One region of the Solibacillus sp. FSL W7-1464 genome, then DNA from elsewhere that is predicted to be linked to it. Evidence: a T-box and tRNA genes for the amino acid it is inferred to sense, from the RefSeq annotation. Region 1 holds a T-box; the other regions hold tRNA genes.
What was found. A T-box is a leader RNA that pairs with one kind of tRNA and senses whether it is charged. The one in region 1 lies ahead of MKZ25_RS12800 (valine--tRNA ligase), so its partner is inferred to be a tRNA-Val.
Positions count from the first base shown of each region.

Region 2: it encodes a tRNA-Val, which carries the amino acid that the T-box ahead of MKZ25_RS12800 (valine--tRNA ligase) is inferred to sense. The anticodon was not compared.
Region 3: it encodes a tRNA-Val, which carries the amino acid that the T-box ahead of MKZ25_RS12800 (valine--tRNA ligase) is inferred to sense. The anticodon was not compared.

Region 1 covers NZ_JBBORC010000001.1:2,576,406-2,583,092, reverse strand. The annotation lists gene hemB (porphobilinogen synthase) at 1-642, shown strand, start outside; gene hemL (glutamate-1-semialdehyde 2,1-aminomutase) at 644-1,933, shown strand; gene MKZ25_RS12810 (alanine racemase) at 1,997-2,602, shown strand; gene MKZ25_RS12805 (hypothetical protein) at 2,653-2,844, opposite strand; T-box leader at 2,962-3,349, shown strand; gene MKZ25_RS12800 (valine--tRNA ligase) at 3,407-6,049, shown strand; gene MKZ25_RS12795 (bifunctional folylpolyglutamate synthase/dihydrofolate synthase) at 6,144-6,687, shown strand, end outside.
Region 2 covers NZ_JBBORC010000001.1:2,882,184-2,888,870, forward strand. The annotation lists gene MKZ25_RS14185 (1,4-dihydroxy-2-naphthoate polyprenyltransferase) at 1-720, shown strand, start outside; gene MKZ25_RS14190 (TraR/DksA C4-type zinc finger protein) at 762-1,106, opposite strand; gene MKZ25_RS14195 (MerR family transcriptional regulator) at 1,171-1,929, opposite strand; gene MKZ25_RS14200 (NUDIX hydrolase) at 2,024-2,650, opposite strand; tRNA gene MKZ25_RS14205 (tRNA-Glu) at 2,725-2,796, opposite strand; tRNA gene MKZ25_RS14210 (tRNA-Ser) at 2,799-2,889, opposite strand; tRNA gene MKZ25_RS14215 (tRNA-Asn) at 2,904-2,979, opposite strand; tRNA gene MKZ25_RS14220 (tRNA-Ile) at 2,989-3,065, opposite strand; tRNA gene MKZ25_RS14225 (tRNA-Gly) at 3,077-3,150, opposite strand; tRNA gene MKZ25_RS14230 (tRNA-Phe) at 3,154-3,229, opposite strand; tRNA gene MKZ25_RS14235 (tRNA-Asp) at 3,235-3,310, opposite strand; tRNA gene MKZ25_RS14240 (tRNA-Met) at 3,314-3,388, opposite strand; tRNA gene MKZ25_RS14245 (tRNA-Ser) at 3,434-3,526, opposite strand; tRNA gene MKZ25_RS14250 (tRNA-Ile) at 3,547-3,623, opposite strand; tRNA gene MKZ25_RS14255 (tRNA-Met) at 3,631-3,704, opposite strand; tRNA gene MKZ25_RS14260 (tRNA-Ala) at 3,733-3,808, opposite strand; tRNA gene MKZ25_RS14265 (tRNA-Pro) at 3,817-3,893, opposite strand; tRNA gene MKZ25_RS14270 (tRNA-Arg) at 3,902-3,978, opposite strand; tRNA gene MKZ25_RS14275 (tRNA-Leu) at 3,998-4,086, opposite strand; tRNA gene MKZ25_RS14280 (tRNA-Gly) at 4,093-4,167, opposite strand; tRNA gene MKZ25_RS14285 (tRNA-Leu) at 4,214-4,298, opposite strand; tRNA gene MKZ25_RS14290 (tRNA-Lys) at 4,317-4,392, opposite strand; tRNA gene MKZ25_RS14295 (tRNA-Thr) at 4,399-4,474, opposite strand; tRNA gene MKZ25_RS14300 (tRNA-Val) at 4,484-4,559, opposite strand; gene MKZ25_RS14305 (group II intron maturase-specific domain-containing protein) at 5,544-6,029, opposite strand; gene ltrA (group II intron reverse transcriptase/maturase) at 5,933-6,687, opposite strand, start outside.
Region 3 covers NZ_JBBORC010000001.1:2,889,173-2,895,859, forward strand. The annotation lists tRNA gene MKZ25_RS14315 (tRNA-Glu) at 425-496, opposite strand; tRNA gene MKZ25_RS14320 (tRNA-Ser) at 499-589, opposite strand; tRNA gene MKZ25_RS14325 (tRNA-Asn) at 603-678, opposite strand; tRNA gene MKZ25_RS14330 (tRNA-Ile) at 685-761, opposite strand; tRNA gene MKZ25_RS14335 (tRNA-Gly) at 773-846, opposite strand; tRNA gene MKZ25_RS14340 (tRNA-Phe) at 850-925, opposite strand; tRNA gene MKZ25_RS14345 (tRNA-Asp) at 931-1,006, opposite strand; tRNA gene MKZ25_RS14350 (tRNA-Met) at 1,010-1,084, opposite strand; tRNA gene MKZ25_RS14355 (tRNA-Ser) at 1,130-1,222, opposite strand; tRNA gene MKZ25_RS14360 (tRNA-Ile) at 1,243-1,319, opposite strand; tRNA gene MKZ25_RS14365 (tRNA-Met) at 1,327-1,400, opposite strand; tRNA gene MKZ25_RS14370 (tRNA-Ala) at 1,429-1,504, opposite strand; tRNA gene MKZ25_RS14375 (tRNA-Pro) at 1,513-1,589, opposite strand; tRNA gene MKZ25_RS14380 (tRNA-Arg) at 1,598-1,674, opposite strand; tRNA gene MKZ25_RS14385 (tRNA-Leu) at 1,694-1,782, opposite strand; tRNA gene MKZ25_RS14390 (tRNA-Gly) at 1,789-1,863, opposite strand; tRNA gene MKZ25_RS14395 (tRNA-Leu) at 1,910-1,994, opposite strand; tRNA gene MKZ25_RS14400 (tRNA-Lys) at 2,013-2,088, opposite strand; tRNA gene MKZ25_RS14405 (tRNA-Thr) at 2,095-2,170, opposite strand; tRNA gene MKZ25_RS14410 (tRNA-Val) at 2,180-2,255, opposite strand; rRNA gene rrf (5S ribosomal RNA) at 2,265-2,380, opposite strand; rRNA gene MKZ25_RS14420 (23S ribosomal RNA) at 2,543-5,471, opposite strand; rRNA gene MKZ25_RS14425 (16S ribosomal RNA) at 5,790-6,687, opposite strand, start outside.

The sequences.
Region 1 (6,687 bases):
CTTCTAGTCGTAGCAGATACTTGCTTGTGTGAATTTACGGACCACGGTCATTGTGGTGTTATTGAAGGCGATCAAGTGCTAAACGATCCATCACTTGATGTGTTGGCGCGTACGGCAATTTCTCAAGCAAAAGCCGGAGCTGACATTATCGCACCATCGAACATGATGGACGGGTTTGTAACGGCGATCCGTGCAGGTTTGGATTCAGCAGGCTTCCAGCATATTCCGATTATGTCCTATGCGGTGAAATACGCTTCAAGCTATTACGGACCATTCCGTGAAGCTGCAGAAGGAGCACCACAGTTCGGTGACCGTAAAACGTATCAAATGGATCCATCCAATCGAATGGAAGCGATTCGCGAAGCGACATCGGACGTTGAAGAAGGTGCGGATTTCCTGATTGTGAAACCGGCATTAGCATATATGGATATTATCCGTGATGTAAAAAACAGCTTCCCATTACCTGTTGTAGCGTATAATGTATCAGGCGAATATTCAATGGTCAAAGCAGCTGCACAAAATGGCTGGATCGATGAAAAAGCGGTTGTAATGGAAACATTACTAGGTATGAAGCGTGCAGGTTCCGATTTAATCATTACTTATCATGCAAAAGACGTCTGTCGTTGGTTGGAGGAAAAATAATATGCGTAGTTATGAAAAGTCAAAAGCAGCATTTACAGAAGCGGTTGATTTAATGCCAGGCGGAGTAAACTCTCCAGTACGTGCATTCAAATCAGTAAACTTGGATCCGATTTTTATGGATTCGGGCAAAGGTGCAGTAATCAAAGATATTGATGGCAATGAATATATTGACTATGTCCTGTCATGGGGTCCTTTAATTTTAGGACATGCACACCCGGAAGTTGTTTCGGCTATTCAGGATCAGGCAGCTAAAGGCGCATCGTTTGGTGCCCCTACTGTTTCAGAGAACAAATTGGCGAAGCTTGTTATGGATCGTTTGCCTTCAGTGGAAATGATTCGTTTTGTATCATCAGGCACAGAAGCAACAATGTCTGCACTTCGTTTAGCGCGCGGATTTACAGGACGCGATAAAATTTTAAAATTTGAAGGTTCATATCACGGTCATGGGGATTCACTGCTTATTAAAGCAGGTTCAGGTGTAGCGACACTTGGTTTACCTGACTCACCGGGTGTTCCGGCTGATATTGCCAAAAATACTTTAACAGTTGCATATAATGATCTGGAATCTGCAAAATTAGTATTCGAAAAATTCGGTACTGATTTAGCGGCAGTTATTTTAGAACCGGTTGCCGGAAATATGGGTGTTGTTCCGCCACAGCCAGGTTTCCTTGAAGGGCTGCGTAAACTGACAGAAGAATACGGAACGGTTTTAATTTTCGATGAAGTAATGACTGGCTTCCGTGTAGACTATGGTTGTGCCCAGGAATATTACGGAATTAAACCGGACCTTACTTGTTTAGGTAAAGTAATCGGGGGAGGCTTACCGGTTGGTGCATTCGGCGGTAAACGTGAAATTATGGAGAAAATCGCTCCAGCAGGTCCGATTTATCAAGCAGGTACATTATCAGGTAATCCGCTTGCCATGACAGCCGGCTATGAAACATTAAGCCGCCTGAACAAAGACTCATATGAATACTTCCGCAAACTGGGAGACCAGTTGGAAGAAGGTTTCCGTGCAGCTGCGACGAAATACAATATTCCGCATACAGTGAATCGTGCAGGATCGATGATTGGTTTCTTCTTCACGAACGAAGATGTCATCGATTTTGATTCGGCGAAAAGTTCGGATTTAGAGCTATTTGCTGAATACTTCAAGCTAATGGCCGAAGAAGGCATTTTCCTGCCGCCATCCCAATTTGAAGGACTATTTATTTCTACGGCTCATACAGAAGAACATATCGCAAAAACAGTTCAGGCATTCCATAATGTCTTTGAAAAATTAGCGAGATAATCTCATAAATAAATCATAAATCCCCTTTCTATGCATAATGTAAGCGTAGGGAGGGGATTTTTTATGCAACAGTGGGAAATGAAAGAGACATTTACATTTCCAAAGCAATTAGGAAATGTTCAAGAGAATTCTAAAATAGTAGTCGAACCGAAATGGCATGAAGAGATTAGCGAAGATTCCGTCGTAGTAAGAGGAATTTATGTAGTAAAAGGAAATATTCAATTTGATCATGTAGCACGTGAGGATGAAATTGAGGAAGGTATCTATATCGAGCATATGGATATTGAAAAAGATCAAGGTTATTTCGAATACGCCCTGCCTTTTTCAGTAGATTTTCCGAATGATGATATTGAAGCTGTTTCACTTCGCATAAATGATATTAAAGTGGAGCCGAATAATGGCTATTGCTCATGTAGCTGGGCAGTCCATTGTGAGGTGGAAAAGAAGGTACAAGCAATTGCTGAAGTAGAGGTACCGGCACCAGTGAAAGAAATCGCTGTGGAACAGCCAATCGTTATCGAACAGCCTGTCGATGAAGTACAACCCCGACTTCAAGCGGAAAAAGAAGTAGAATCTACGCAGATGGCCCAAACCGTTCCCCATGAGCTCGATTTCCTGGAACAGCTGGCCGATGCATATAGCCGCGTGCAAATCCAATTGAAAAAATAAATAAATGTTCCGTAAGAATTGAACCTTACGGAACATTTTTTTGCTTGATTTCAAATGAAATCTGTGAGCAATAAGTAAGTAAATAAAATTAGAATGGCAAGCAATAATATATCACCCGTTGTCGGAAGTAAGACAGTTCGGATCGCCTGAAAAATCGTAATCGGCAAAATACAATGGCGCATAAAGAAACGGAATTTCCGCAGCCATGGAGGCAATAAATAAGGATTGTAGTTTTTTCGCAATGTCCAGACTCCTTTTGCATAGTATATGTGAAGAGCACAAATAACGTGTTAAAGTATATTCCCCATTCGTGCTTGATATTTCATTAAAAACAGCTTAAAATAAAGTGCAACTATATAATTGAAGCGAAGATTAGGAAGAGTATGTATGAGAACGATGGCAAGAGAGGAAACGGTAGCTGAAAAGTTTCTCCATCAACCATGCAGAAGGTAGCCTAGGAGCTGACTTAGTGAACTGATAGTAGCTAGGTTCCGGTTAAACACCGTTATCGAATGAAGTGCCGATTGGGGCATTGCAATGCCGTATATTTGATGCGAGCGCTTGACTTTTAAAACAAAGGGTTTAAAGAAAGCGCTTGTCAGACAAGGAACGCAGCTGAACGAAGACGCGAGTTGAACATATAGTTCACGAGTGGACGAGAGAAGCAAGTGACGAAGTATGCGAGCGCTTGACTAAACCCGATCGGAAATAAAGGTGGTACCGCGAATTAACTCCCTCGTCCTTTTTAAAGACGAAGGGAGTTTTTTTATGTCCAATAATAAGGCGACAAAGGAGAGATTCATCATGACGGAAATTACAATGCCAACAAAATACGATCCGCAGCAAACTGAAGCCGGCCGCTATGAATGGTGGTTAAAAGGCAAATTTTTCGAGGCAGATCCAACAAGCGATAAGGAACCATATTCTATCGTTATCCCACCGCCTAACGTAACAGGTAAACTGCACCTTGGCCACGCTTGGGATACAACATTGCAAGATATTTTAATTCGTATGAAACGCATGCAAGGATATGATGCACTATGGTTACCAGGTATGGACCATGCAGGTATTGCAACACAGGCGAAAGTTGAAGAGAAATTGCGCGGTGAAGGTATTTCCCGCTATGATCTTGGCCGTGAAAAGTTCCTTGAAAAAACTTGGGAATGGAAAGAAGAATATGCTTCTCACATCCGTGCACAATGGTCGAAATTAGGTTTAGGCTTAGACTACTCTAAAGAACGTTTTACACTTGATGAAGGTTTATCGGATGCAGTAAAAGAAGTATTCGTTAAATTATATGAAAAAGGCTATATTTACCGTGGTGAGCGAATTATTAACTGGGACCCGGCTGCAAAAACAGCTCTTTCAGATATCGAAGTAATCCATAAAGAAGTAGAAGGCGCATTCTACCATATGGAGTACCCGCTTGCTGATGGTTCAGGTAAATTACGCGTTGCAACAACACGTCCGGAAACAATGCTGGGCGACTCTGGTGTAGCTGTACACCCGGAAGACGAGCGCTATGCACATTTAGTAGGAAAAACAGTTATTTTACCTATCGTAGGTCGTGAAATTCCAATCGTTGCAGATGACTACGTAGATATGGAATTCGGTACAGGTGTTGTAAAGATGACACCAGCACATGACCCGAACGACTTTGAAGTTGGGAACCGTCATGACCTGGAACGTATTTTAGTTATGAACGAAGATGGTACAATGAATGACTTAGCCGGCAAATATGCTGGTATGGACCGTTTCGAATGCCGTAAGCAAATCGTTGCAGATTTACAGGAAGCGGGCGTATTAATCGAGATTGAGCCACATGTACACCAAGTAGGCCACTCTGAGCGTACGAACGCTGTTGTAGAACCGTACCTTTCTAAGCAGTGGTTCGTAAAAATGGGACCACTTGCTGAAGAAGCGCTAAAAATGCAGGCTGATGAAAACGAAAAAGTAAACTTCGTACCAAATCGTTTTGAAAACACATATAACCGCTGGATGGAAAATATCCATGACTGGTGTATTTCCCGTCAATTATGGTGGGGACATCAAATTCCAGCTTGGTATAACAAAGAAACAGGCGAGCTTTATGTAGGTAAAGAAGCACCTGAAGATGCTGAGAATTGGACACAGGACGAAGATGTTCTTGATACATGGTTCTCATCTGCGTTATGGCCGTTTTCTACAATGGATTGGCCAAATGAAGAATCTGAAATGTTCAAGCGCTACTATCCGACAAATACTTTAGTAACGGGCTATGACATTATCTTCTTCTGGGTAAGCCGTATGATTTTCCAAGGGAAAGAATTTACAGGCGAGCGTCCATTTAAAGACGTTTTAATCCATGGTTTAGTTCGTGATGCTGAAGGACGCAAAATGTCCAAATCACTTGGTAACGGGGTTGACCCGATGGATGTAATCGACCAATACGGTGCGGATTCACTGCGTTACTTCCTTGCTACAGGTTCATCTCCAGGTCAGGATCTGCGTTACTCTACAGAAAAAGTAGAATCTACTTGGAACTTCGTAAACAAAATCTGGAATGCTTCTCGTTTTGCATTGATGAACATGGAAGGCATGACATATGAGCAAATCGATTTAACAGGTAACCTATCTACAGCGGATAAATGGATACTATCACGTTTGAATGAAACGATTGAACGTGTTACAACATTATCTGATAAATACGAGTTCGGTGAAGTAGGCCGTGAACTTTACAACTTCATTTGGGATGATTTCTGTTCATGGTATATCGAAATGGCGAAATTGCCATTATACGGTGAAGATGAAGCAGCTAAATTAACGACTCGTTCAGTACTTGCACACGTTTTAGACAACACGATGCGCTTACTGCACCCATTCATGCCTTTCGTAACAGAAGAAATCTGGCAGCACTTGCCGCATGAAGGGGAGTCAATTACAGTTGCTGCATGGCCGACTGTAAATCCGGCGTTCAACTTCACTGCAGAAGCAGGCGATATGCAGCTGTTAATGGATATTATCCGTTCTGTACGTAATATTCGTGCAGAAGTGAATACACCAATGAGCAAAAAAGTGCCGATGACGATTTCGGCAAAAGATGAACAAACATCGGCAGTACTTGAAGTGAACAAAGGCTATATCGAAAAATTCTGTAATCCGGATGGCTTAACAATCGGGGCGAATCTTGAAGCACCAGCACAGGCGATGTCAGCAGTTGTTTCAGGTGCAGAAATCTTCATGCCACTTGCAGGCTTAATCAATATCGAAGAAGAAATTGCACGTCTTGAAAAAGAGCTCGACAAATGGGCGAAAGAAGTAAAATTAGTTTCCGGAAAGCTATCGAATGAACGATTCGTTTCTAAAGCACCGGAAGCATTAGTAGCAACAGAGCGCGAAAAACTTGCGGATTATGAAGCAAAATACGCGACAGTTGAAAAACGCATTGCAGAACTGAAAAACATGTAATGCCAAAGAGAGGTACCGTATAACGGTGCCTCTTTCTTTTAATTCAGCTATAATAAAGCAGATTACATATTAGGCGTATTAGGGAGAGAACATAATGTTTCAAACGATGGAAGAGTGCACAGATTTTATATTTAAATTAAAAGCAAGCCAGTATAAAGGTGAACCATTACAGTCAGCAAAGATCATCCTCGATGCGCTTGGCAACCCGGAACAAAAAACAAAATTCATCCATTTTGCCGGTTCCAATGGAAAAGGGTCAACATTGAATGCCACACGCGAGATTTTTATGGAGCACGGCTTAACGGTCGGCGCCTTCATCTCTCCGCATCTTGAGCGTGCCAATGAACGGGTGACAATCAATAAACAGCAAATTTCCGATGAGGCCTTTTTGCGTATTGCAAATGAAATTGCGGGAGTTATTGAAAATAAATTGGGCCGGAAATTCCCGAGCTTTTTTGAGTTCATGACATTGCTTGCCCTAAAATACTTCTCGGAGCAGTCATTGGATATCGCATTGCTTGAAACCGGTATTGGAGGGCGTTTGGACTCGACAAACGTTGTGACGCCGGAAGTAAGTGTCATTACAACAATATCGCTTGAGCATACGGATATGCTTGGTGAGACATATGCCGAAATCG
Region 2 (6,687 bases), 310 kb from region 1:
TTCAATGAATACTATGATTATAAACTTGGCCTGGATAATGAAAACTCAGTCGGTATTGGAGGCACAATCGTCCGACATGGGGTAGCACCAAAAACAATTATGGCTATCGCGCTAAGCTTTTACGCTATCGCGATGCTATTAGGCGTATACATATGTGCCATGACATCCTGGTGGCTTGTTGCTGTCGGTCTTGTATGTATGCTGATCGGCTATTTGTATACTGGAGGACCGTATCCGATTGCCTATTCACCGTTCGGGGAGCTGGTTTCAGGGGCAGTAATGGGTATGGGTATTGTTCTAATTGCCTTCTTTATTCAAACAGGAGATGTAACAGCTGATGCTGTAATTATTTCTGTGCCGAGTATGATTTTAGTTGGGGCAATTATGCTATCTAATAATATCCGGGATATTGTTGGAGATACAGAAGGCGGACGTAAAACGATGGCCATTTTAGTTGGCCGACATAACGCTGTAACAGTACTTGCTGGTTTCTTTATTGTTTCGTATATTTGGATCATTGTTCTTATCGTTCTTGGTCATTTGACACCATGGGCACTACTAGTATTATTAAGCGTTAAGAAACCGTTTGAAGCGATTAAGTTATTCCGAGCGAAAGAAAAACCGCTTGAAGTAATGCCGGCAATGAAATTTACAGCCCAAACCAACACGATTTTCGGTTTCTTGTTGGCTGTAGGTCTATTAATTTCATATTTTATTTAAAACTGGTAGAGGTATGTTGAATGATCAACATACCTCTTTAACTATTCAGTCACTTCTTCTACATGATCAATACATGTTAGAGTTGTCGGAACCGCTTCTAAACGCTCAAAGGGAATCTCTTTCCCACATACGATACATTCCCCGTACGTACCCTCATCCATTGCGTTTAAAGCCGTTTGAATTTTTTCGATTTCGTCTTCCTTCAATTCACTTAATGTTTTTTCTGTAACAATTGTCGTTAAATCTGTTGCTGCGTCTGCCGGATGATTATCAACTGCAGTTATTTCTGTATCCTCTAAAGGAGGTTCTTCACTAACATGTTCCTGCAACGTTGCAAGCTCCTCTTCCAAAATGCTGCGTAATTGTTGTAATTGATTGATATCCATATAAAATCCCCCTTTTTTCCATTAATAAAATATTACCTATATGAGGATTTCTAAACATCTTTTCTTATTTGTTCGCTGCATAAACAGTGATTACATCATGCAAAAACTGTGTAGCACCGGTACCGATACGCTCATCATAGTAAGCAGTAAACCGTTCATCGCCTACATACATTTGTGCTAGGCCTATATGTGCTTCTGGAGTATACTTTGCCCAGGAGAAGCTTAGCCAGCGTTTATGAAGCTCCGCTGCTTCCATAGCAACGTCTGACGTTACGTCACCGGACACCATTGCTTCTTTTAATCGTTCAAATAGTTGGTTCTCCAATTGCTGCATTGCATTAAATTGCTCTTCAGTCATATCCTTAAATTTTTTATTGCTTGCATCCACTTGAGACTCACCGTATTTCTCACGTACTTCCTGGCCGTAGTTCTTCTCGTTTTCTTCAATCAATTTGTTTTTAAACACGTCAAACTTTTGTTCATTTGTCATTTTAATTTCCCCTTCCATCGTTTGGATTGTTTGTTCTATTGTTATTAGTAAGTCGTCGATATATCGTTTTTTCTTTTGCAAAAGCTCAGATTGTTTTTTTAGTGCTTCTTTTACTTCATAATCAGGATGACCGAGCAATTTTTTTATTTCCTCTAACTTAAAATCAAGCTCCCGATAAAATAGTATTTGCTGTAACCGGTCAATATCCTGTTGACTATATTGACGGTAGCCATTTTCCGCAACTGCAGAAGGTCGCAGCAAACCGATTTCATCATAATAACGCAGTGTGCGTGCACTCACACCCGAAAGCTTTACTAGTTCGTTAATCAGCACGTGATCACCTCCTATTTAGTACTATAAAGGTTGACGCAACGTGAAGGTCAATCGTGAATTAACTTTTTTGATAAAAAAGAAGCTAACCTAAATTTCAGGTTGCTTCAATTAACTTTTGTTTCATTCTCGGGATAAACTCAAGCAAATAACTTTCAGGCAGTGTAGACATTTGCTCCAGTCCGATTTGCTTCGTTTCATAATGACGTTTTTCATTTATGTATTTATAACCCGATACTTCAATTTTCTTTATTTTACTGGTCGCGAGCAATATAAATTGATTTAAGTCAACAGAGTATATACCATCCAGTTCTTCTCGTTGAAGAGTGAACTGCTCAATTCCTCCCCTTAACTCATATATAAACACATTTGCAAACTCATAATCCTTAATTTTTTCATTGTCTATACTGTACGGAATGACCCCAAGAGATATTAATTGCGAAAACCTAACGTTAATCCCTACTTCTTCCTCTAATTCGCGTACACCATCTTCAACCGTCTCCGATGCGAGTATATGACCGGCTGCTGTAATATCAAATTGATTTGGATAATCCTTTTTATTTTTACTTCTCAACTGTAAATAAATGCGCCATTCAGAATCTGTTCTTTCAATAATCCAGCAATGAAATACTTCATGCCAATAACCGTTTGCATGAATGAAATCACGTTGTTCAATACCAGTTTGCTTATAATATTGATCAAATACTTTTAAATATTCGTTCACTGGAATCTCTCCTTTTTATACAAAAAAACGCTAAGTACATGTAAAAGTACTTAGCGTTTCCGCTTTTCTATGTATGACCCGTACGGGATTCGAACCCGTGTTACCGCCGTGAAAGGGCGGTGTCTTAACCACTTGACCAACGGGCCGATGGCGGAGACAGAGGGATTTGAACCCTCGCGCCGCTTACGCGACCTACACCCTTAGCAGGGGCGCCTCTTCAGCCTCTTGAGTATGTCCCCAAAAATAGAAAAAATGGCTCCGAAGGCAGGACTCGAACCTGCGACCTGCCGGTTAACAGCCGGATGCTCTACCAACTGAGCTACTTCGGAATAATACTATGGTGGGCCTAAATGGACTCGAACCATCGACCTCACGCTTATCAGGCGTGCGCTCTAACCAGCTGAGCTATAGGCCCTATTTAAAAACTGGAGCGGGTGATCGGAATCGAACCGACAACATCAGCTTGGAAGGCTGAGGTTTTACCACTAAACTACACCCGCAAATGGTGGGTTTGGACGGAATCGAACCGCCGACACTTAGAGCTTCAATCTAATGCTCTACCAACTGAGCTACAAACCCACAAATGGCGGTCCCGACCGGGATCGAACCGGCGATCTCCTGCGTGACAGGCAGGCATGTTAACCGCTACACCACGGGACCATTTGGTTGCGGGGGCAGGACTTGAACCTGCGACCTTCGGGTTATGAGCCCGACGAGCTACCACTGCTCCACCCCGCGATAATATGATGGTTGAATCTGTTTAAAGTACCCAGTTTGTAAAAATGGAGGAGGTAGAGGGATTCGAACCCCCGCGCGGTGTTACCCGCCTGTCGGTTTTCAAGACCGATCCCTTCAGCCAGACTTGGGTATACCTCCATTATGATTAGTACGTTAACTGGTGGACCTTACAGGACTCGAACCTGTGACCGGACGGTTATGAGCCGTCTGCTCTAACCAACTGAGCTAAAGGTCCTTTAAGATGGCGGCAGAGGGAGTCGAACCCACGACCTTTCGGGTATGAACCGAGTGCTCTAGCCAACTGAGCTACACCGCCAGGATCTTTATTTTGGTTACAAAAAATATGGTGGAGCCTAGCGGGATCGAACCGCTGACCTCCTGCGTGCAAGGCAGGCGCTCTCCCAGCTGAGCTAAGGCCCCATAAATGATGGTCGGAATGACAGGATTCGAACCTACGACCCCTTGGTCCCAAACCAAGTGCTCTACCAAGCTGAGCTACATTCCGAAATAATATGGCGCGCCCGGCAGGAGTCGAACCCACAACCTTCTGATCCGTAGTCAGACGCTCTATCCAATTGAGCTACGGGCGCATATTGTTTATTGTAAAGATGGTGCCGAGGGCCGGAATCGAACCGGCACGGTGATCACTCACCGCAGGATTTTAAGTCCTGTGCGTCTGCCAGTTCCGCCACCCCGGCATTTTTTGGAGCGGAAGACGAGGTTCGAACTCGCGACCCCCACCTTGGCAAGGTGGTGTTCTACCACTGAACTACTTCCGCAAAATGCATAAGATATTTTTACTCTGACAGTATTATGAAATTAAAATGGTGCGGGTGAAGGGAGTCGAACCCCCACGCCTTGCGGCGCTAGATCCTAAGTCTAGTGCGTCTGCCAATTCCGCCACACCCGCAGCAGACAATATAAAAACTGGTGAGCCATGAAGGACTCGAACCTTCGACCCTCTGATTAAAAGTCAGATGCTCTACCAACTGAGCTAATGGCTCTCTAAATGGTGCCGGCGAAAGGAGTCGAACCCTCGACCTACTGATTACAAGTCAGTTGCTCTACCAACTGAGCTACACCGGCATTTAGAAATGGTGGAGGATGACGGGCTCGAACCGCCGACCCCCTGCTTGTAAGGCAGGTGCTCTCCCAGCTGAGCTAATCCTCCAATGGGTATATGCTGATTATTTTTTCGTAACCGCATGTCCTTTCTCTTAAGGACAAGATTTATATTATCATTACTTTTTTTATAATGCAATACCTTTTTTGAAATTATTTTTATAAAATATATTTATTTTCTAATTTTTCCATTTATTCATCTATGTTGCAGATGAAAACGTTTACTTAGTATAACGAAATTCTAATATGTTTCACTTACTTTATCAAGACTTGTTTTTAATATTTATAAATCATTCTGATATAATTATTAATATTACTTATAAATATTTAGTGTTTTAGAATATACGACTACTTATTTATACATTTTATATACTAAAGCTGTCAAGAAAATATCCGTACATTTATCATTATTTTTTAAAGTAATGATAGAATAACCATTTTAAAGATTTCCACCTATTGGTTTCTAAATGTACTCTTTATCTTTATATTTTTTCCAGTGTTTTTCAATGTTTTATGTTATTCTATCATAATAATATTCATATTAAAATGCACTTAAAATGATGCTATTTCGTTAGCTGATGTTTGTACCTGCCGTAGCTTTATTTAGAAACTACGAATCTGATGTTAAATCCTTGTTATCGCCTTTTAAATTGCTTTTACCAGCTTTTTGTTAAGCCGGGGATATGAATACCTCTACATACATTATTCGTAGAAAATCGGTTTAAACAGTCCTCTAAACTAGCGGCAACTAAACTATTTGCATTGTCATTCCAACTTTCATTAAATAACCGGAAAACCTCTGTTCCTTTTCCCAAGCAGTAGCCATTAAATTATATTCGTCTAAAGTGAATTCCGGTTGCCGGTTAATTGACTCAACACAGGTTTTATAATTAAGAAATTATTCAACCCTTGAAAATAGCAGCATTGTTTATTATCTTAAGAGAGCTTTTAACGCAAATCGAGTAGGAGGCTAGCCATTAATTGGCTAGCCGACCTCTCACACCACCGTACGTACGGTTCCGTATACGGCGGTTCAACCTTTTGAGTATCTTTGCTCGTAAAATTGGGACAGGTCTTTCAGTCCCCATTTTACGAGCCTTTTATTTGGAATGGCTTGGTGTAGAACCTCGCTTCGTGATATTCGCCAGTACCCTTTTCTTGAATGCGCCGTTTTCATCGCTTCATCATGTTGGATTCCGTATTGGCGTAATTTCACATATTTAGTTCGTGGTAGCTTCCACCGTTTCCATATTAATTGACGTAAGCGATGGTTTAACCATCCCTGTAATTCTTGGATGAAAGTTTTCATGTTGGCAACTCCATAGTAATTAATCCAACCAACCGTTGTTTGATTGATTCTTTTCACAATCTCACTAAATGTCCCTGTTCGTTTACGACTCGTCAGTATTCTTAGCTTATCTTTTAGTCGTTTCTTGGCGGACTTGATTGGTCGGTATCCCACTTTCCCGACAGATTTTGTAGATGAAACCCTAAGAATGTAGCTGCTGTTGCGCCACACACTTTACTTTTCTGCTCATTGATTGTGAGACCCAGTTCATCTTCGATAAAATTCTTGACACTGGTCATGACGCGTTCACCTGCTCTTGGTGACTTTACATAAATCACAAAATCATCCGCATAGCGAATGAATCGGTGTCCTCGTTTTTCTAACTCTCTATCTAGCTTGTTTAAATACACGTTTGCTAGAATTGGAGAGAGTGGACCCCCTTGGGGTGTACCTTCTGTCGTTTCAATGAGGATGTCCTTGTCCAATATGCCTGAGCGTAAGAATTTCCATATTAGCTTAAGTACTATTTTATCTGTTATGAATTCTTCCAAATAAGCTCGTAGTCGCTGGTGATGAATCGTATCGAAGTAACTTTTCAAGTCACAGTCCACCACTGTTCGATAACCTTCCTCGTAATATTTCTTAGCGAGGGCAATTGCCTGGTGTTGGTTTCGACCTTTTCGAAAGCCAAAACTTTTGTCTGAAAAGTGTGGATCAATTATTGGTTGGATGACTTGTAGAATGGCTTGTTGAACAACTCTGTCCAATACACATGGTATACCTAGATATCGTTTGGAGCCATCCGCTTTTGGGATAGCTACTCGTTTCACTGGTTGAGGTTGGTAGGAACCATCTTTTAATTTCCTTTTCAATGGTTCCTCATATTTTA
Region 3 (6,687 bases), 310 kb from region 1:
CTTCATCTTTTGTCGAAGACTACTATGGCTTCTGCTGACTTCTCTTGATTCATCCATTTATCACTAAACAAATTGTTAATTGAATAACCCTCAAGAGACCTCCCCGGGTAAGCACAACCGCCTTCCTCTCATGTAACTGCCAGATTTACTGTATGGGATTTGGGCAGTATTGGACTTCGCTTTGTTTGGCAAGCTCATCCGTCCCAAGTCAGCCTTTTATCTGATTTCTGTTCGTCAGTTCGAGAGTTTGCGTCCGACTTCCTTCAGATTCCACGTCACCATGGACACCCTTGTCTTTCGCTAACAGTTCCTACTGCCAAGCCTGTAGTGGACTTTCACCACCAGGCTGTTGTGCATGCCGGGCACACCAAAAAAAACGCTAAGTACATATAACAGTACTTAGCGTTTTCCGCATTTCTATGTATGACCCGTACGGGATTCGAACCCGTGTTACCGCCGTGAAAGGGCGGTGTCTTAACCACTTGACCAACGGGCCGATGGCGGAGACAGAGGGATTTGAACCCTCGCGCCGCTTACGCGACCTACACCCTTAGCAGGGGCGCCTCTTCAGCCTCTTGAGTATGTCCCCAAAAATAGAAAAATGGCTCCGAAGGCAGGACTCGAACCTGCGACCTGCCGGTTAACAGCCGGATGCTCTACCAACTGAGCTACTTCGGAATAATATGGTGGGCCTAAATGGACTCGAACCATCGACCTCACGCTTATCAGGCGTGCGCTCTAACCAGCTGAGCTATAGGCCCTATTTAAAAACTGGAGCGGGTGATCGGAATCGAACCGACAACATCAGCTTGGAAGGCTGAGGTTTTACCACTAAACTACACCCGCAAATGGTGGGTTTGGACGGAATCGAACCGCCGACACTTAGAGCTTCAATCTAATGCTCTACCAACTGAGCTACAAACCCACAAATGGCGGTCCCGACCGGGATCGAACCGGCGATCTCCTGCGTGACAGGCAGGCATGTTAACCGCTACACCACGGGACCATTTGGTTGCGGGGGCAGGACTTGAACCTGCGACCTTCGGGTTATGAGCCCGACGAGCTACCACTGCTCCACCCCGCGATAATATGATGGTTGAACCTGTTTAAAGTACCCAGTTTGTAAAAATGGAGGAGGTAGAGGGATTCGAACCCCCGCGCGGTGTTACCCGCCTGTCGGTTTTCAAGACCGATCCCTTCAGCCAGACTTGGGTATACCTCCATTATGATTAGTACGTTAACTGGTGGACCTTACAGGACTCGAACCTGTGACCGGACGGTTATGAGCCGTCTGCTCTAACCAACTGAGCTAAAGGTCCTTTAAGATGGCGGCAGAGGGAGTCGAACCCACGACCTTTCGGGTATGAACCGAGTGCTCTAGCCAACTGAGCTACACCGCCAGGATCTTTATTTTGGTTACAAAAAATATGGTGGAGCCTAGCGGGATCGAACCGCTGACCTCCTGCGTGCAAGGCAGGCGCTCTCCCAGCTGAGCTAAGGCCCCATAAATGATGGTCGGAATGACAGGATTCGAACCTACGACCCCTTGGTCCCAAACCAAGTGCTCTACCAAGCTGAGCTACATTCCGAAATAATATGGCGCGCCCGGCAGGAGTCGAACCCACAACCTTCTGATCCGTAGTCAGACGCTCTATCCAATTGAGCTACGGGCGCATATTGTTTATTGTAAAGATGGTGCCGAGGGCCGGAATCGAACCGGCACGGTGATCACTCACCGCAGGATTTTAAGTCCTGTGCGTCTGCCAGTTCCGCCACCCCGGCATTTTTTGGAGCGGAAGACGAGGTTCGAACTCGCGACCCCCACCTTGGCAAGGTGGTGTTCTACCACTGAACTACTTCCGCAAAATGCATAAGATATTTTTACTCTGACAGTATTATGAAATTAAAATGGTGCGGGTGAAGGGAGTCGAACCCCCACGCCTTGCGGCGCTAGATCCTAAGTCTAGTGCGTCTGCCAATTCCGCCACACCCGCAGCAGACAATATAAAAACTGGTGAGCCATGAAGGACTCGAACCTTCGACCCTCTGATTAAAAGTCAGATGCTCTACCAACTGAGCTAATGGCTCTCTAAATGGTGCCGGCGAAAGGAGTCGAACCCTCGACCTACTGATTACAAGTCAGTTGCTCTACCAACTGAGCTACACCGGCATTTAGAAATGGTGGAGGATGACGGGCTCGAACCGCCGACCCCCTGCTTGTAAGGCAGGTGCTCTCCCAGCTGAGCTAATCCTCCAATATTCTAGCGAAGCGACGTCCTACTCTCACAGGGGGAAGCCCCCAACTACCATCGGCGCTAAAGAGCTTAACTTCCGTGTTCGGTATGGGAACGGGTGTGACCTCTTTGCCATCATCACTTCACTTGCACATGGATGTGCTGGCGTCTACGTTACCACAGGACGTGGTGCTTTTAGTAGACGTTCCTTAATTGGCTTCCAATACACGAAGTGTCTTGAAACCCTTAAAAGAATTTTCATTCTTTCAAAACTGGATAAACGTTTCATTGAATTTTTGCAATAAAATGTGGTTAAGTCCTCGACCGATTAGTATTCGTCAGCTGCATACGTCACCGCACTTCCACCTCGAACCTATCTACCTGATCGTCTTTCAGGGGTCTTACTTACTTGCGTAATGGGAAATCTCATCTTGAGGGGGGCTTCATGCTTAGATGCTTTCAGCACTTATCCCGTCCATACATAGCTACCCAGCGATGCCTTTGGCAAGACAACTGGTACACCAGCGGTATGTCCATCCCGGTCCTCTCGTACTAAGGACAGCTCCTCTCAAATTTCCTACGCCCACGACGGATAGGGACCGAACTGTCTCACGACGTTCTGAACCCAGCTCGCGTACCGCTTTAATGGGCGAACAGCCCAACCCTTGGGACCGACTACAGCCCCAGGATGCGATGAGCCGACATCGAGGTGCCAAACCTCCCCGTCGATGTGGACTCTTGGGGGAGATAAGCCTGTTATCCCCGGGGTAGCTTTTATCCGTTGAGCGATGGCCCTTCCATGCGGAACCACCGGATCACTAAGCCCGTCTTTCGACCCTGCTCGACTTGTAGGTCTCGCAGTCAAGCTCCCTTATGCCTTTACACTCTACGAATGATTTCCAACCATTCTGAGGGAACCTTTGGGCGCCTCCGTTACTCTTTAGGAGGCGACCGCCCCAGTCAAACTGTCCGCCTGACACTGTCTCCTACCCCGCTAAGGGGCATGGGTTAGAAGTTCAATACAACCAGGGTAGTATCCCACCGACGCCTCCTTCGAAGCTGGCGCTCCGAGATCTCTGGCTCCTACCTATCCTGTACAAGTTGTACCAAAATTCAATATCAGGCTACAGTAAAGCTCCACGGGGTCTTTCCGTCCTGTCGCGGGTAACCTGCATCTTCACAGGTACTATAATTTCACCGAGTCTCTCGTTGAGACAGTGCCCAGATCGTTACGCCTTTCGTGCGGGTCGGAACTTACCCGACAAGGAATTTCGCTACCTTAGGACCGTTATAGTTACGGCCGCCGTTTACTGGGGCTTCAATTCACAGCTTCGCTTGCGCTAACCGCTCCTCTTAACCTTCCAGCACCGGGCAGGCGTCAGCCCCTATACGTCACCTTACGGTTTTGCAGAGACCTGTGTTTTTGCTAAACAGTCGCCTGGGCCTATTCACTGCGGCTTCTCTAGGCTATGCACCCAAAGAAGCACCCCTTCTCCCGAAGTTACGGGGTCATTTTGCCGAGTTCCTTAACGAGAGTTCTCTCGCACACCTTAGGATTCTCTCCTCGACTACCTGTGTCGGTTTGCGGTACGGGCACCTCTCACCTCGATAGAGGCTTTTCTTGGCAGTGTGAAATCAGGAACTTCGCTCATACGAGCTCGTCATCACAGCTCAACGTTATAGTATGCGGATTTGCCTACATACACGCCTTACTGCTTGAACACGCGCAACCAACGGCGTGCTTACCCTATCCTACTGCGTCCCCCCATTTCTCAAACGGTGAGGAGGTGGTACAGGAATATCAACCTGTTGTCCATCGCCTACGCCTATCGGCCTCGGCTTAGGTCCCGACTAACCCTGAGCGGACGAGCCTTCCTCAGGAAACCTTAGTCATACGGTGCATGGGATTCTCACCCATGTTTCGCTACTCATACCGGCATTCTCACTTCTAACCGCTCCACCAGTCCTTCCGGTCTGACTTCAACGCTGTTAGAACGCTCTCCTACCACGCATACTCAAAGTATGCATCCACAGCTTCGGTGAATCGTTTAGCCCCGATACATTTTCGGCGCAGCGTCACTCGACCAGTGAGCTATTACGCACTCTTTAAATGATGGCTGCTTCTAAGCCAACATCCTGGTTGTCTAAGCAACGCCACATCCTTTTCCACTTAACGATTACTTGGGGACCTTAGCTGGTGGTCTGGGCTGTTTCCCTCTTGACTACGGATCTTATCACTCGCAGTCTGACTCCCGTGTATAAATATCCGGCATTCGGAGTTTGTCTGAATTCGGTAAAGCGAGATGCCCCCCTAGTCCAAACAGTGCTCTACCTCCGGTATTCTCAATCACGAGGCTAGCCCTAAAGCTATTTCGGAGAGAACCAGCTATCTCCAGGTTCGATTGGAATTTCTCCGCTACCCACACCTCATCCCCGCACTTTTCAACGTGCGTGGGTTCGGGCCTCCAGTGAGTGTTACCTCACCTTCACCCTGGACATGGGTAGATCACCTGGTTTCGGGTCTACGACCACGTACTAATTCGCCCTATTCAGACTCGCTTTCGCTGCGGCTCCGTCTTCTCAACTTAACCTCGCACGTAATCGTAACTCGCCGGTTCATTCTACAAAAGGCACGCTATCACCCATTAACGGGCTCTAACTACTTGTAGGCACACGGTTTCAGGATCTATTTCACTCCCCTTCCGGGGTGCTTTTCACCTTTCCCTCACGGTACTGGTTCACTATCGGTCACTAGGTAGTATTTAGCCTTGGGAGATGGTCCTCCCGGATTCCGACGGAATTTCACGTGTTCCGCCGTACTCAGGATACACTCTGGAGGGAATGGACTTTTGACTACAGGGCTTTTACCTCGTCTCGCGGACCTTTCCAAGTCGCTTCGTCTAATCCATTCTTTTGTAACTCCGTATAGAGTGTCCTACAACCCCAAAGAGCAAGCTCTTTGGTTTGGGCTCTTCCCGTTTCGCTCGCCGCTACTCAGGGAATCGAATTTTCTTTCTGTTCCTGCAGGTACTTAGATGTTTCAGTTCCCTGCGTCTGTCTTCAACACGCTATGAATTCACGTGAAGATACTATCCGATTAAAGATAGTGGGTTCCCCCATTCGGAAATCCCCGGATCAAAGCTTACTTACAGCTCCCCGAGGCATATCGGTGTTAGTGCCGTCCTTCATCGACTCCTAGTGCCAAGGCATCCACCGTGCGCCCTTATTAACTTAACCAAAAGTTAACACTTGGATAAAATCCAAGATTTAAGTTTACACGTCAATTGCTTGACTTGTTTAAATATCTATAAAATAGAAATTTGATTTATTGCTTTCAATGTCGTTTTATCCAGTTTTCAAAGAACGAAGCAGCTGACTTCAATCACATCGTGACAAAGCTTCACTGATTTTGCTTCATGCAGCTTTGCGACGTAAGCGCAAGCGTCAGGAGCAAGTTATTGAAGTGTTCCATTCAATTAAGAATGAACCTTCAAAACTGAACAGCAACCGTTAATGTTTCATTCCCCGAGGGAATGATTCCGAAATAATCCTTAGAAAGGAGGTGATCCAGCCGCACCTTCCGATACGGCTACCTTGTTACGACTTCACCCCAATCATCTATCCCACCTTCGGCGGCTGGCTCCATAAAGGTTACCTCACCGACTTCGGGTGTTACAAACTCTCGTGGTGTGACGGGCGGTGTGTACAAGGCCCGGGAACGTATTCACCGCGGCATGCTGATCCGCGATTACTAGCGATTCCGGCTTCATGTAGGCGAGTTGCAGCCTACAATCCGAACTGAGAACGGTTTTATCGGATTAGCTCCCCCTCGCGGGTTGGCAACCGTTTGTACCGTCCATTGTAGCACGTGTGTAGCCCAGGTCATAAGGGGCATGATGATTTGACGTCATCCCCACCTTCCTCCGGTTTATCACCGGCAGTCTCCTTAGAGTGCCCAACTGAATGATGGCAACTAAGAATAAGGGTTGCGCTCGTTGCGGGACTTAACCCAACATCTCACGACACGAGCTGACGACAACCATGCACCACCTGTCACCGTTGCCCCCGAAGGGGAAACTATGTCTCCATAGTGGTCACCGGGATGTCAAGACCTGGTAAGGTTCTTCGCGTTGCTTCGAATTAAACCACATGCTCCACCGCTTGTGCGGGCCCCCGTCAATTCCTTTGAGTTTCAGTCTTGCGACCGTACTCCCCAGGCGGAGTGCTTAATGCGTTAGCTGCAGCACTGAGGGGCGGAAACCCCCCAACACTTAGCACTCATCGTTTACGGCGTGGACTACCAGGGTATCTAATCCTGTTTGCTCCCCACGCTTTCGCGCCTCAGTGTCAGTTACAGACCAGACAGTCGCCTTCGCCACTGGTGTTCCTCCAAATCTCTACGCATTTCACCGCTACACTTGGAATTCCACTATCCTCTTCTGCACTCAAGTTC